One region of the Caballeronia grimmiae genome, then DNA from elsewhere that is predicted to be linked to it. Evidence: riboswitches for the same ligand, from Rfam matches in the RefSeq annotation. Region 1 holds a riboswitch; the other holds the start of a gene.
What was found. A riboswitch is a leader RNA that binds a small molecule or an ion and turns the genes downstream of it on or off. The one in region 1 is predicted to bind cobalamin.
Positions count from the first base shown of each region.

Region 2: it holds a riboswitch for cobalamin, as region 1 does, so the genes downstream of both, LDZ21_RS10600 (TonB-dependent receptor plug domain-containing protein) here and LDZ21_RS15945 (cobalamin biosynthesis protein) in region 1, are expected to answer to the same signal.

Region 1 is NZ_CP084272.1:503,437-511,174, reverse strand. It holds gene cobN (cobaltochelatase subunit CobN) at 1-3,450, opposite strand, end outside; gene cobW (cobalamin biosynthesis protein CobW) at 3,455-4,534, opposite strand; cobalamin riboswitch at 4,649-4,893, opposite strand; cobalamin riboswitch at 4,948-5,189, shown strand; gene LDZ21_RS15945 (cobalamin biosynthesis protein) at 5,364-5,693, shown strand; gene cobO (cob(I)yrinic acid a,c-diamide adenosyltransferase) at 5,690-6,292, shown strand; gene LDZ21_RS15935 (cobyrinic acid a,c-diamide synthase CobB) at 6,292-7,590, shown strand; gene LDZ21_RS15930 (DUF1289 domain-containing protein) at 7,587-7,738, shown strand, end outside.
Region 2 is NZ_CP084271.1:2,202,696-2,210,433, reverse strand. It holds gene LDZ21_RS10635 (LysR family transcriptional regulator) at 1-74, shown strand, start outside; gene lgt (prolipoprotein diacylglyceryl transferase) at 114-1,010, shown strand; gene LDZ21_RS10625 (SIMPL domain-containing protein) at 1,022-1,747, opposite strand; gene LDZ21_RS10620 (EVE domain-containing protein) at 1,815-2,285, opposite strand; RNA gene ssrS (6S RNA) at 2,352-2,533, opposite strand; gene LDZ21_RS10610 (cell division protein ZapA) at 2,651-2,965, opposite strand; gene LDZ21_RS10605 (hypothetical protein) at 2,962-3,351, opposite strand; cobalamin riboswitch at 3,546-3,846, shown strand; gene LDZ21_RS10600 (TonB-dependent receptor plug domain-containing protein) at 3,932-5,797, shown strand; gene LDZ21_RS10595 (FecCD family ABC transporter permease) at 5,822-6,820, shown strand; gene LDZ21_RS10590 (ABC transporter ATP-binding protein) at 6,817-7,593, shown strand; gene cobT (nicotinate-nucleotide--dimethylbenzimidazole phosphoribosyltransferase) at 7,590-7,738, shown strand, end outside.

The sequences.
Region 1 (7,738 bases):
ATTGACGACGCGCGCACGCACCACGCGTGCAATTTCTTCGTTGAGCGTACGAACGCGCGGCGCCGCCGGGTTGCTGTGATCGGCGTTGTACGCCTGCGGCTGCAAGCCCGACAGATAACGCACCGCCGCCACCATGCCGCCCTGAAACTGGTGATAGTCGTTCGAATCGAGAATGTCGTGTTCGCGATTGTCCTGGTTTTGCAGCACCACATCGAGCGATGAGAGACGCGTGCCGAAGCTCGCGCGCGCTTCGACGCCGTCGCCGCCTTGCGAATACGCATAACCGCCCGTGCTTTGATAAGCCTCCGAGAGATCGGCGTCGGTGTGCCACTGACGCGCATCGATCAATTCCTGCAAGCCCGCTCCATATGCACCGGGCTTCGTGCTGAAGACACGCCAGCCCGCACGGCGACGCGCTTCCGTTGCATCGACACCGCGGCCGATTAGTTCATCGCGCTCGCGCAGAATTCGTGCGCGAATCGGGTTCACGTCGTCCGGCTCGTCTTCGAGTGCGGCAACGGCCTGCACCGCCGCGTCGAAGAGATGCATGAGATTGGCGAACGCATCGCGAAAGAAACCCGATACCCGCAAGGTCACGTCGATGCGCGGACGATTGAAGATGGAGATGGGCAGGATCTCGAAGTCCGTCACGCGATGACTGCCCGCCGCCCACTTCGGCCGCACGCCGATGAGCGCGAACGCCTGAGCGATGTCGTCGCCTCCCGTGCGCATCGTCGCCGTGCCCCACACCGACAAGCCGATCGCACGCGGATAGTCGCCGTGGTCCTGCACGTGTCGCTCGACGAGCATGTTCGCGGACTTGAGCCCGAGCGACCAGGCGGCTTGCGTCGGCAAGGCGCGCGTATCGACCGAATAGAAATTGCGACCGGTAGGCAAGACGTCGGGCCTGCCGCGTGATGGCGAACCACTCGGTCCCGGCGGCACGAAGCGCCCTTCGAGACCGCGCCTGAGTTGCATCAGCTCTTGCGGTCCGCATGCATCGAGGCGCGAGAGGACATCGCTTTTCAGGCGTTCAAGCACGAGTTTCGTATGTGCTCCGGGCACGCGAGCATCGTCTTGCAGCAGTTGCATCGCAAGACATTCGAGGCGCTCGCGCGTGTCGCCATGATGACGCCACGGCGCACTGCTCACCGCTTGCAATGCTTCAGGGCGCGGGCCCGTCCATGATGCGGACCAGTCGGCGTCTAGCGGATCGAAGGCATCGCCCAGTTGCAGATCGCGTGCGAGCGCGGTGATGAGGCTCGCGTTCGCACCTTGGCCATCGCCAACTGGAAAACGCCCTAATGCAAGCAACGTATCGCGGCGCTGCACGCCGTCGGGCGATACGCCGAACACATGCAGGCCGTCGCGTATCTGCGCCTCCTTCAGTTCGCACAGGTAGGCATCGGCGCGCGTGAGCAATGCGTCTTCGCCCGCGATGTCGCGCGGCGCGTCCAGCCCCAGCTCTTCATGCAGTCTGTGTTGGACGATGTTTTGCAGTATCGACTTGCGCAAAAGTTTTGCGCGGCGTGCATCGACCATTAACGCTTCGTAGTATTCGTCGACTTGCCGTTCGAGGTCCTGCAAAGGCCCGTAGTTCTCAGCGCGCGTGAGCGGCGGCATCAGATGATCGATGATGACCGCCTGCGCGCGCCGCTTCGCCTGACTGCCCTCGCCCGGATCATTGACGATGAACGGGTAAAGATGCGGCATTGGGCCGAGAATCAGATCGGGCCAGCACGACGCCGACAACGCCACGCTCTTGCCCGGCAGCCATTCGAGATTGCCGTGCTTTCCTACATGCACGATGGCGTCGATATTGAAGCGCGAACGCAGCCAGAAATAGAACGCCAGATAAGCATGCGGCGGGACGAGTTCGGCATCGTGATAGCTCGCGTAGTCGTTCCGTTCACGCGAACGCGAAGGCTGAATGCCAACGAAGACTTCCCCGCAACGAAAGCCCGCGATCATGAAGCGGCCGCGTCTTATCGTCGGGTCTTGCTCGGGTGCGCCCCATGTTGCTTCCAGTGCAGCGCGCGCATCGGCGGGAACGGCGTCATACGCAGCACGATATTCCTCGAGCGAAAGGCTTTGCAGCGCGGGACGCAAATCGCGCACGACCGGATCGTTCGTCACGCCTTGCGTCAACGCCGCGATGAGCGCATCGCCATTCTCGGGAATAGTGCCGACGCGATAGCCTTCGCGCGCAAGCATCGACAGAATGCCGACTGCGGACGCCGGCGTATCGAGACCCACGCCGTTGCCAATGCGCCCTTCGCTTGCCGGATAGTTCGCCAGCACCAGCGCGATGCGTTTGGCCGCGTTCGGTTTATGCCGCAGCGCGCACCAGCGCCGGCTCAGTTCCGCGACGAAGCGCACGCGCTCGGCATCGTGCTGATAGCGCACGACGTCGACTTGCGTATGCGGACAGTGATACGCAAGCCCCTTGAAACTCACTGCGCGCGTGATGATGCGGCCATCGACTTCGGGCAACGCAATATGCATTGCGACATCGCGCGAATTGAGGCCGTGATTGTCCTTCTGCCAGTCTTCACGATTGCCGCCGCTTAAAACCACTTGCAGCACGGGGGCATCGCCGGCCACTTCGAATGCTTCGCTCTCGCCGATCACGCCCGCTGCGAACGCCGTCGTATTCAATACGAGCGACGCATGATGCTCCGCGCACAAGCGCGCGACCACTTCGCGGCTGACGCTTTCCTTAAGGGAGGAAATCGCGATCGGCAGCGGATTGAGCCCCTCATTTTCGAGCGAATCGATCAGCGCATCGAATACCGCTGTATTGCCCGCTTGCAGATGCGCGCGATAAAACAGCACCGCGACGACTGGCGCGCCCGCGGTCCATCGCGCGCGCCAGTCGTCGATCACGGCGATATCGTGCTCGGGATGATAGATGGCGACAGCAGGCAACGGACTCGGCGGCTGCGGCTCGCGCCCGAAGCCAAGCGCATGATGAGCGATCGCGCGCAGGAACGCTTCCGCATTGCGCGCGCCGCCTTCGCGCAGATAACGCGACATGACGCGGCAGAACGCGGCGTCGGCCGTGCTCTTGGCGATGAGATTCGGGTCTTCGGTGAGATCGCCGGAGAACATCGCGAGCACTTGCTTCTCGCTCTTCGCAAGCGACACGAGCCGCTCGATCCCATACGGCCAATACGATTCGCCGCCGAGATGGTCGACGATGACGACCTTCGCGTGACGCACGACGTCGTCGATATAGAAGTCCACCGATGCAGGCTGACGCAAGAACGACTGATTTGCGAGCCGCACTTCGGGAAAGCCCGCTTCGAGGCGCGGAAACGCGCTCGCCAGCAGTGCGAGCGTCGTGTCCGCCGAACTGAGCACGACGATCGGCGCACGCGTCTGCTCGATGCGTATGACGCCAGCGGCATCGTCGACGAAACCGCCAGGTGTCGTGCGTAGTAAATGCATCGTGTCAGGCCTGGACCGGCGCGCTGGCGAGCGCGGCATCGAATGCGGACTGGAGCGCCGGCTGATCGAGGTCTTCTCCGATCAGCACGAACCGGCTGGCCGCTTCGCCGTCGGACCAGCGCCGGTCGAAGTAACTATCGAAACGACGTCCCACGCCTTGCACGACCAGACGCATTGCAGCGCCGGGAAGCGCAGCAAAGCCCTTCACACGATAGATCGTGTGGTGCTCGACGAGACTCTGCAACGCGGCGATGGCCTGCTCGCGCGACTCGATGATCGCCTGAACGACGACCGAATCGAACGCGTCGTGATGATGGTCGGCGTGGCCTTCATCATCTACCGCACCGTGATGATCGTGCCGCAAATGAATCGTCTCTTCCGATGCCGATTGCAAGCCGAGCAACGCATGCAGATCGAGCCGGCCCATCTGCGCAGGGACGATCTTCACTTGCGGCGGAATCTCGGGTCGTATGAGTGCTTCCACTTGGCCAAATGCATTGCCGTCCATCAGGTCCGTCTTGTTGACGATCACCAGATCGGCCGATGAAAGCTGATCCTCGAACAGTTCATGCAGCGGCGATTCATGGTCGAGGTTCGGATCGGCCTTGCGCTGTGCGTCGACTGCGGCGGGATTGGACGCAAAGTGGCCGCTCGCAGCAGCGGGGCCATCGACGACCGTGATCACGGCATCCACGGTAAAAGCATTCTTGATGGACGGCCAGTTGAACGCCTGCACGAGCGGCTTCGGCAATGCGAGACCGGACGTTTCGATCAGCACGTGGTCGATGCGGTCGCGCCGTTCGAGCAATTGCTCCATCACGGGATAGAACTCTTCCTGCACCGTGCAGCACAAACAACCGTTCGCAAGCTCATAGAGATTGCGGTCCGCAGAGGCCGCTTCGTCATCGCAGCCGATACCGCAGCCCTTCAGAATCTCGCCGTCGATGCCGAGTTCGCCGAACTCGTTGACGATGACCGCCAGGCGCAAGCCCTGCGCATTCGACATGATGTGGCGCATCAAAGTGGTCTTGCCGCTGCCGAGAAAGCCGGTCACGACGGTGACGGGAATCTTGCGGGTTTGCATCGTTGCTCCGTGGCGTGTGTGCGTGCGCCGTGCCGCTCAAGGCATGAAATGCGATGTCGAACGGGAATGCGCACGGCTCTGTGATCATGGACCGGGCCGCATCCCCGCGGCATGGGTCCTTGCGAAAGTCTGGCCGGTATCCGGGCTTGCGGCTTCATTGCACCGCCTTCCTGCCGATGGCAGTGGCGTGTGGCGCAATGCGCGGCATCGTCAATACCGATACCGCCAGTCGCTTACCGTTGCGGGGGCAGCGCAGGTTGACGCAAGCCATGATCATGCATGGCCAGGCGCTCCCTGCTTCCCGTTTAACTGTGCGCGAAAGAAGCTCGCACACGAGCACCAAAACTGCGTGAAAGTCTAGGCGTAGCGGGCACGAGCGTCAAGGAAACACGCGCTTTGAAGAAGCGCCTATGGTATCTTTGGCCCGCGACTGGTGCTCGCGCGTTCCAACGCAACGCGCAGTTAAACGGGAAACAGGAAGCCGTGCTCGTCAGACGAACCACGCGCCAGCCTGTGCTGTCCCCGCAACGGTACGCGACCAGCGGCATTGTCATCGTGCAATGCCGCGCATCGTGCTCGAATGCCACTGCCGAAGGCGGGAAGGCCGCACGGTGAGGTCGCAAGCCCGGATACCGGCCAGCGCAGGAACGAAGCGCATTGCGTGATTGCATGCGACGCGCTTCGCCGAACGCCGCGCATCCGCGAGGGACGCATGCACGGCGCAAGCTGCCATTCCATTTCGATGATGACCATTAGCGCGAAGCGGCGCCATCTTGCCGTCGGCATCGGTTGCAGGCGAGGCGCAAGCGCGGACGCCATAGAGCAAGCCGTGCGCGCGGCGCTTGGCGCAACCGCCTTTCTGTTCGAGGATATTGCGCTGGTCGCCAGCATTGCCGCGAAAGCGAATGAAGCAGGCTTGCTTGCGTTTTGTGAGCAACATGGTCTTGCTTTGCAATTCTTCCGAACGGAAGAAATTGCCGAAGCGCCAGCAAGCTATTCGCCGTATGCCGGCAAGCACGTGAACGTCGATGGCGTGTGCGAGCCTTGCGCGATACTGGCAAGCCAGGGCGGACGCCTCGTGCTTGGGAAGACTATCGTCGGCGATGTGACTGTCGCCATTGCAATGAAGAACGCGCCATCAGATACGAAAGTCCCATGAAAACCGATACCGAATCGCATCTGCGCATGACGCAGCGTCGCAAGGAAGGCCACGAAAAGAAGCAGGCCGCCGCCGATCACGAGAAGGGTTTGTTGATCGTGAATACCGGCAATGGGAAGGGCAAGACCACAGCCGCATTCGGCATGGCGGTGCGCGTGCTCGGCCACGGCATGAAGCTCGGCGTCGTGCAATTCATCAAGGGCGCGTTACATACGTCCGAGCGCGATTTCCTCGCCGCAGTGGCGAATTGCGATTTCGTCACGATGGGCGATGGCTATACGTGGAACACGCAGAACCGCGAAGCCGATATGGCGACCGCGCGCAAAGGCTGGAATGAAGCGCGCCGCATGATCGAGAGCGGCGAGTATCAGATGGTCGTGCTCGACGAACTCAATACCGTGCTCAAGTACGAGTATCTGCCGCTCGATGAAGTGCTCGATGTGCTGAAGGCGCGGCCCGCGATGCTGCACGTCGTCGTGACGGGCCGTCATGCGCCAGATGCGCTCGTCGACATCGCCGATCTCGTCACCGAGATGCGGCTCGTGAAGCATCCGTATCGCGAGCAAGGCGTCAAGGCGCAACGCGGCGTCGAATTCTGATGCCGCGCTGCCCTGCACTCTTCATCGGTGCGAGCGCCTCGCATCAAGGCAAGACCACCGTGACGGCCGCGCTTGCGCGCCATCATGCGCGGCAAGGCCGGCGCGTGCGCGTCTTCAAGACCGGCCCGGATTTTCTCGATCCGATGATTCTCGAACGGGCATGCGGTTCGCCCGTTTATTCGCTGCATCTGTCGATGGTCGGCCTCGATGCCTGCCGCGCGATGCTTGCAAAAGCAGCGCGTGAAGCCGATCTCATTCTGATTGAAGGCGTCATGGGTTTGTTCGATGGCACGCCCAGCAGCGCCGATCTGGCCGCCACGTTCAACGTGCCCGTGCTCGCCGTGATCGGCGCGCATGGCATGGCGCAAACGTTCGGCGCGGTGGCGTTCGGGCTGGCGCGTTATCGCACGGATGTGCCGTTCTATGGCGTGCTCGCCAATCGCGTGGCATCGGCGCGTCATGCGCAGATGCTTGCCGAAGCCATTCCGGACGGATTGCGCTATTGCGGGCATCTGTCCAACGCGGACGATATCGCGTTGCCCGAGCGTCATCTCGGCCTGACGCAAGCGCAGGAAATCGCGAGCCTCGATGCACGCCTCGATCGCGCCGCCGATGCCATCGCTACCACCTCGCTTGGCGACCTGCCGCCGTATGTCGAGTTCGAAGATGCGACGCTCGATGCACCGCCGCGCGTGCCCGATGGGATGCGAATCGCCATCGCGCGCGATACCGCGTTTTCTTTCATCTATCCGGCGAACATCGACTTGCTGATTGCGATGGGCGCGACCGTCACGACGTTCTCTCCGCTCGCCGACGAACCGCTGCCCGCCGATACCGATGCGCTCTATCTTCCCGGCGGCTATCCCGAACTGCATGCGGCCACGCTCGCATCGAATGCATGCACGCGAGCGTCGATCAGGGAGCACGTTGCGCGTGAGCGCGTGGTCGTCGCGGAATGCGGCGGCATGCTTTATCTGCTCGACACGCTGACGGATATCGAAGGCAACCGGCACGCGATGCTTGGTGTGTTGCCCGGCAATGCGACCATGCAGCGGCGTCTCGCACGCCTCGCGATGCAGCGTCTCGACACTGCACATGGCGTGCTCACCGGCCACACCTTTCACTACTCGACACTCGATACGCCGATGCAGCCGCAACTCACCGCGACGCATGCAACGACGGGCGCGGCAGGCGAAGCGCTTTATCGCCAGAGCCGCATCACGGCAACGTATATGCACGCTTATTGGCCGTCGAACCCGGCGGCAGCCGCCGCGCTGTTTCGCGGCGAATCACTATGACGATGACATTGGACCTCGCCTTCACGATCGAACGCGCGAAAGCGCAAGAACCCATTGGTTCGCCTTGCACCGGCGTATGCAGGATCGATCCCGCACACGAACTGTGCGCGGGATGCTTCAGAAGCCGAGCGGAAATCAAAGCCTTCAG
Region 2 (7,738 bases), on a different replicon from region 1:
CGGAGGTGAGCCCGGTGCTTGCCGGGTTCATCGAGATCGTGCGTGCGCGGGCCGCAGCCGTCTCTGCTTTATGATTCGTGCCTGACTTCCCGCTTTGCTTTGACTTTCTTACGATGCTCATACATCCCAATTTCGATCCCGTCGCCATTCATCTCGGACCGCTCGCCGTGCGCTGGTACGGGCTCATGTATCTGGTGGCGTTTATTTCGGCCATCGTCATTGGCCGGCTACGGCTGAAGCTGCCGTTCGTCGCCAATCAGGGCTGGACCGCGAAGGACATCGACGACATGCTGTTCTACGGCGTGCTCGGCACCATTCTCGGCGGGCGCCTCGGCTACGTGGTGTTCTACAAGGCGAGCTACTACCTGTCGCATCCGCTCGATATCTTCAAGGTGTGGGAAGGCGGGATGTCGTTTCACGGCGGCTTTCTCGGCGTGACGCTCGCGATGGTGCTCTTCGCGCATCAGCGCAAGCGCACGTGGCTGCAGGTGACGGATTTCGTCGCGCCGATGGTGCCGCTCGGTCTGGCGGCGGGGCGCCTTGGTAACTTCATCAACGGTGAGCTGTGGGGCCGCGTGACGGACCCGGCCGCGCCGTGGGCCATGCTCTTCCAGCATTCGTCGAACGATGACGCCGTCTGGCTCGCGAAGAATCCGCAACTGGATGCGCAATGGCATCTGAGCGAAGTCTTCCAGCGGTATCAGATGCTGCCGCGCCATCCGTCGCAGTTGTACGAAATCGCGCTCGAAGGCATCGTGCTGTTCATCGTGATCTGGACGTTTTCGCGCAAGCCGCGTCCGATGGGCGCAGTCTCGGCGCTGTTCCTGATCGGCTACGGGCTCGCGCGCTTCACGGTGGAATTCGCACGCGAACCCGACGATTACCTCGGCCTGCTCGCGCTCAATCTCTCGATGGGCCAATGGCTTTCGCTGCCGATGGTCATCGTGGGCATCGTCCTGATGGTGTGGGCGTACAAGCGGCATCGGCGCGTGCCGGCCAACGCCGCCTGAACCGGCGGCGCTTAACGCCCCATCTGCACGGAGCCGGATACGTCGACGGTCACCATCGTCGTGCCGGCTTCGAGCGCCATCGGCGCGGCCATCTTTGCATCGGCGTTCATGCCGCGCGCCTGCATCATCATCACCGGACGCGGCGCCACGCCGCTCTGGCCGACGTTCACTTCCCGGATCGTAAAGCTGCTATAGCCGAACGCCTGCGCTGCGGCCTGTGCCTGCTTGCGGAACGAATCGATGGCCTGCGTCGAGAGCTTCTGCGCAGCGGCGCGCTGGGCTTCCGGCGACAGCGAGAACGTGACGTTGCCGACCTGCATCGACGAACTCATCTTGCCCGCGAGCTTCGAGGCCGCCGCGAAGTCATGCGATTCGAGCACGACTTCCGTGCGTCCGCGCCACGCGGATATCTTGCCGTCGCGATCCGTCGACGGATACACGCTGAACGCGCCGCTCTTCGCGGTGACGCCATCGACGCCCTTTGCTTCGCGCAAGGCGGCTTCGGCACGCTGATTCAGCGTAGTCGTCAGCGATGAAGGATCGGCGGCTTCCTGCTCGTAGAAGAGCGTAATGGTGACGACATCCTGCGGCACTTGCGTGCTGGCCTGAGCCGACAGCGAGAGCACGCCCGAAGGCTGCGGATTGGCGATGACCGTCTGCGCAGCGGCAGTGGCCGAGAAGGTGAGCGCGGCGCTCGACATCGCGAGAGCGAGTGCGGCGGCGATTTTCTTGTTCATCATCGAAGGACTCAGGCCTGTAACGTCGCGCGTTTCGCGACGGCTCTTAGGCGGTCCATTCGCGCCCTTAGTTCCGGTCTCCGGCGAGCCGTTCGGTAATAAAGCGCCACTGCGCTTCGCTGACGGGCGTGATGGACAACCGGTTGCCGCGAGCCAGCACTTGCATGTCCGAAAGCGCATCGTGCGCGCGCAATTCGGCAAGCGGAATGAGCGGCGTCTTCCTGACGAAGCTCACGTCGACGAGCAGCCAGCGCGGCGTTTCCTGCGTGGACTTGGGATCGAAGTAGGGGCTTTTCGAATCGAACTGCGTAGGATCGGGATAGGCCGTCGATGCAACCTTCGCGATGCCCGCGATACCCGGCTCCGGACAGCTCGAATGATAGAAGAGCACGCCGTCGCCAATTTGCATCTGATCGCGCATGAAGTTGCGCGCCTGATAGTTGCGCACGCCGGTCCACGGCAAGGTTTTCTTCGGCGCGTGCGCGAGATGATCGATGCTCGCTTCGTCCGGTTCGGACTTCATCAGCCAGTAGCGCATGAGGAGAGCGGGAAGAATCGGCGATGCAAATAAAAACGGCATCGGATAAACCGATGCCGTCTGGATAAGGTCCCCGCCTCAGCCGCTAGGCCGGCATCCTGAACCTGGGTTCAAGATTGGTCGCGGTAAGCAACACTTCGGGTACATCAGACTAGTGACGCGCGCGCCCGTGTTACAAGGTTCCGCAACCGTGCCAATGTGACATTGGTTCAAGGAATATATGACCTTGGCGCACCAGGCAGGGAAACCTCACTCTACACCAATCATTTGCCTTGTGCAGCCCCTGCGCCGTGATCGCGCAGTATCTTTTTTTGATTGACACCGCGAGGCTGATTAGATCAGCGCATCATGCAAACGGCTTGCACTCACTGCACTTCATATTGTGCGATGACCGCGCCGAGCTGCTGGTTCATCGAATGCACCGTGCGGCGAATTTCTTCGGCGGGGAAGGCTTCGCCATGACGCACGCTTTCCTGCAGCCGAAGCAATTCGGACGCCAGCGACAGCGCGGCCATCACCGCGATGCGATCCGTGCCGCGCACGCTGCTGGCATTGCGGATCTTGTTCATTTCGGCGTCGACGCGGGCGACTGCTTCGCGCAATGCGGCTTCCGTTTCCGGCGAGCACGCGAGGCGATACGGCTGCCCGAGGATGGATACTTCGATCTGCGTGGTCGTCATGCCTTCTCTCCGTGATGATGTTCGCCGTGCATCTCTTCAGCATGCGCATGTTCGGGCTGCGCGTCGCGCGATGCCTGCGATTCGGCGTTGAGAAGGTCGAGCTGATTGTCGCTTTCGGCGTGATGCGTTTTGCCGCGCGGCAGCTTCTCGAGGATTGCGTTGAGGCGCACCTGTGCGTCGTCGATCTTCGCGGAAAGCGAGTCGCGCTCGGCTTGCAATGCGTCGCGCTCGCTTCGCACCTGCACGAGCTCGGCCTGAACGCCCGCGTAGTCGGCGCGCAATTGTTCGATTTGCGCTTCGAGCGCGAGACGCGCCTGATGGTGGCGCTCGCTGATCTGGATCAGCCGGCCGATGTTTCCTGACAGTGATTCGAGTTCGTTGAGCATGTGCTGCGTCCTCTAAAGACCTGGCATTTTAGCGCGGTTCAAAGCAGCTTCCGATAATTGTCTCGTTTCGAGACGTAACAACCCCGGAACATGCGCGCATCGCGATGCATTTGTGTGTGGAAAGAGCGAGCGTGCGTGTTCATTGCAGGGTGCCGGGCACGGCGCGCGTTCTTGACGGCCCCGATGCCCGCTCCTACACTTGCCGCACTTTTGGTGCTCGCGTCCGCTTCTCTCGCGGATGCAGTCAAACGGGAAACAGGGAGCGAAGTCCACGGCGCATGACCGGGACGCGCCAACCTGTGCTGCCCCCGCAACGGTAAGCGACCGCAACGCAAGTTGCAAGTCGTCCCTCGCGCGTTTCTCGCGTCGCATCGCATGGTTCGTCGGCATGCGGCACGCCCTGCAAGAAACGTGTCGACGCCACTGCGCGCCATGCGCGGGAAGGCGGGACGAAGCGTCGCCAGCCCGGATACCGGCCAATCGTCCAGCGCGTCCATGTCATCGGCATAGTGGCGCGCGCGTCGCGCACAGACCTCGCGGGGAGCGGGGCACGCGCCAGCCCCGAACTGGATTTTCAAGCATGGTTTCATCTCCGTCCGGCATGAAGCGTCGCGCCGTTTGCGTGGCATCGTGCGCGGCGTTCAGCGCGCTGCCCGTGCAATCCGCTCATGCCGATACCGCCGCGCAAACGCTCGCGCCGGTCGTCGTTACGGCGACGCGCACCGCGCAGCCGCTCGCCGATTCGCTCCCGCAAACGTCGCTCTTCGACGAGCAGGACATCGCCGACACCAACGCTCGCGACGTGCTCGGCCTGATCGCGCTCGCGCCCGGCGTACAGGTCACACGAAACGGCGGGCCGGGCGCGAACTCGGGCGTGTACATACGCGGCGCGGCGTCGTCGCAATCGCTCGTGCTGATCGATGGCGTGCGTGTCGAGTCGGTATCGCTCGGCGCGGCGCAGCTGTCGCAAATGATGCTCGATGAGACCGGCCGCGTCGAAGTGGTGAACGGCAATGTATCGGCGTTGTATGGATCGAATGCGATCGGCGGCGTCGTGCAAATCTTCACGAAAGAGGGCGATGCCCACCCGCCGCGCTTTCACTTCGAAGCCGAGTACGGCAGCTATCGCACGCAGCGTCAGTCGGCGGGCGTCGACGGCGCGCTCGATGCCGAGGGCCGCACTACCTTCAGCCTGAACGTGTCCCGCGAAAAGACCGACGGCTTCTCGTCGATCGATCCGGCGCTCGCGCCCGGTGCGAATCCGAACGCGAACGGTTATCTGAACGAAAGCGTCGCCGCGACGCTGCGCCACAAGTTCACCGACAAGTGGGATGCGGGCGTGCGCTTCCTGCAATCGAACGGCGTCGACAGCTTCGACGATGCATACGGCACCCCGGCCGACATCAACAAGACGCACGACCGCGTGCGTTCGGCTTCAGTGTTCGCGAACGGCAGGCTCACCGACCGCTGGACCACGCACTTCACCATCGCGCAGGGACAGGACCGCGCGAACATCGAGCAGAACGGCGTGTATACGAGCCGATTCAACTCGGAGAATCATCAGTACCTCTGGCAAAACGACTTCAGGCTCACCGATGCCCACAAGCTGCTGTTCGGCTATGAGCATCTCGATCAGTCGCTCGATTCGGATCAACTGAGCGCGCCCGATCGTCACGTCAATTCGGTGTTCGCGGGCTACGTGGGGCGCTTCGGTCGGAGCGAAGTGCAGGCGAACGTGCGACACGACCAGTACTCCGATTTCGGCGGCGCGAACAGCTACTATCTCGGCTACGCGTACAAGTTCGACGCTCACTGGCGCGCGAGCGCGAGCTATGCGGCGTCGTTCCGCGCACCGAGCTTCGACGACCTCTACTATCCGTTCAGCGGCAATGCGTCGATTCAGCCTGAGCGCAGCCATTCGGTCGAGGCCGCGTTGCAATATGCATCGGACGCAGTGGGCGTGGTGCGCGTGACGGCGTTTCAGACGCGCTATTCGAATCTGATCGACTACGTATCGGACGGCAGCGGCTTCTATATCGCGCAGAACGTGGGACGCGCGAAGGTGCAGGGCGTCGAGGGATCGTGGGCGGGGCATGTGGGCGCCACCGATATCCGCGCGGGCGTCACGTTCCAGAATCCCGTCGACGAGACGAATCACGAAGAACTGACGAGGCGTGCGCGGCGCTTTGCATCGCTGTCGGCGCATCGTTCGATCGGACGATGGCGCGTGGGTGGCGAGTGGATTGTGAGCGGCGCGCGCAGCGATTACGATTCGACGCTCGCGGGCTACGGCGTCGTGAACCTGTCCGCGCGCTATGACATTACGAAGTCGTGGTACGTGAGCGCGCGCATCGACAATCTGTTCGACCGGGACTATGAACTCGCTTATTCGTACAACACGCCGCGGCGCGGTGCGTACATCACGCTCGGATGGAATTCGTCGTGAGCGTGGCGTCGTCGCTGGTGAACGATGAACGCTAGCCGTGCCGTCTTCATCTGGCTCGCGCTCGGCGCGATGGCGCTCGCCGCGCTCGCGGCATCGCTTGCGCTCGGCAGCGTCAATCTGCCGATGTCGCGTGCGATCGCTGCGCTGCTGCATGCCCGTTCGGCCACGCCTGATATCGCCGATGACATCGTGCTCACCTTGCGTTTGCCGCGCGCTTTGGCGGGGTTTGCGTCGGGTGCGCTGCTCGCGCTCGCCGGCGCGCTGCTGCAAGTGCTGCTGCGCAATCCGCTCGCGGAGCCGTACGTGCTCGGCGTATCCGGCGGCGCGGCGGCGTTCGCGCTTGCGGCGATGCTCGCGTCGATGCCGTGGTGGGGCGTCGATCTCGCCGCGTGCATCGGCGCGTTCGTGTCGATCGTGCTGGTGCTCGGCCTTGCGCGCAGGCACGTGTGGCATGGCGAGCAGGAGGCATCGCCGAGGCTCTTGCTGACGGGCGTCGTGATCGCGGCGGGGTGGGGCGCGCTCATCACGCTGATACTCAGCATCGCGCCGGAGAACCGGCTGCGCGGCATGCTCTTCTGGCTCACCGGCGACCTCAACGGCGCAGCGACCCCGTGGCCCGCGATGATCGCGCTGGGCGTGGCGCTTGCCGTGATTGCGCCCGTCGCGCCGCAACTGAACGTGCTCTTGCGTGGCGATGCCGCCGCGCGGGCGCTCGGCGTGCCGGTCGAACGGTTGCGCCTGCGCGTGTATCTGGTGGCGTCGCTGGCGGCGGCGGCCGCGGTGACGACGGCGGGGACCATCGGCTTCGTCGGGCTGGTCGTGCCGCATCTGCTGCGGCTCGCCTTCGGCAACGATCAGCGCATGCTCGTGCCGGCCGCGCCGCTCGCGGGCGGGCTCGCCGTGATGAGCGCCGATCTTGCCGCGCGCACGGTCATCGCGCCGGGGCAGTTGCCGGTCGGCGTCGTGACGGCGCTCGTCGGCGTGCCGATGTTCCTGTGGATGCTGTTGCGCCGACCGCGATGAACACACTTCATATCGACACGCTCACGCTGCGCGCCGGCGACCGCATCCTGGTCGACGGCCTGAGCGCGACCATCGCGGCGGGCGAAGTGTGGTGCATCGCCGGGCCGAACGGCGCGGGCAAGACGACGCTCATCGGCGTCCTCGCGGGCCTCGCAAAACCGGCGGCGGGCGTCGTATCGCTGGATGGCCGCGCGCTCGCGCAATGGCGCGCGGCGGATCTCGCCCGCCGGCGCGCGCTGATGCCGCAGAGCACGCACGACGCGTTCAGCGCGACCGTGCTCGACACCGTGCTGCTCAACCGCTTTCCTTATCTGACCGGCTGGGGCTGGGAAAGCGACGACGACCGTGCCGCCGCGCACGCCGCGCTCGATGCACTGGGCCTTGCCGCGTTCGCAACCCGCGACGTGCTGACGCTCTCAGGCGGCGAACGGCAACGCGTTGCGCTGGCCGCCGTGCTGTGCCAGAACGCGCCGCTGCTGTTGCTCGACGAACCGCTCGCGCATCTGGACCTGCATCATCAGATCGACTGCCTGAATGCGCTCGTGAAAGCCGCACGCGATGAACGCCGCGCGGTCGTGCTCTCGTGTCACGATCTGAACCTCGCCCGCCGCTTCGCCACGCATGCTTTATTGCTCGACGGCCAGGGCGGCGCGCAGGGCGGCCGCGTCGCCGATGTGCTCACGGCCGAGCGTGCGAGCGCCGCGTTCGGTTATCCGCTGGCGCTCATCCGCGATGGCGGGCATGAAGCGCTCGTGCCTCGCTTCCCCTCATGACCAAGGAATCGCCCATGTCCATTCCGATGCCTCGCGCGCTCGATCGCGCCATCGAACCCGAACTGCGCCGCATCATCGACATGAAGACGAAGCCGCCCGGCAGCCTCGGGCGGCTCGAATCGCTCGCGCTGCAGATCGGCGTGAT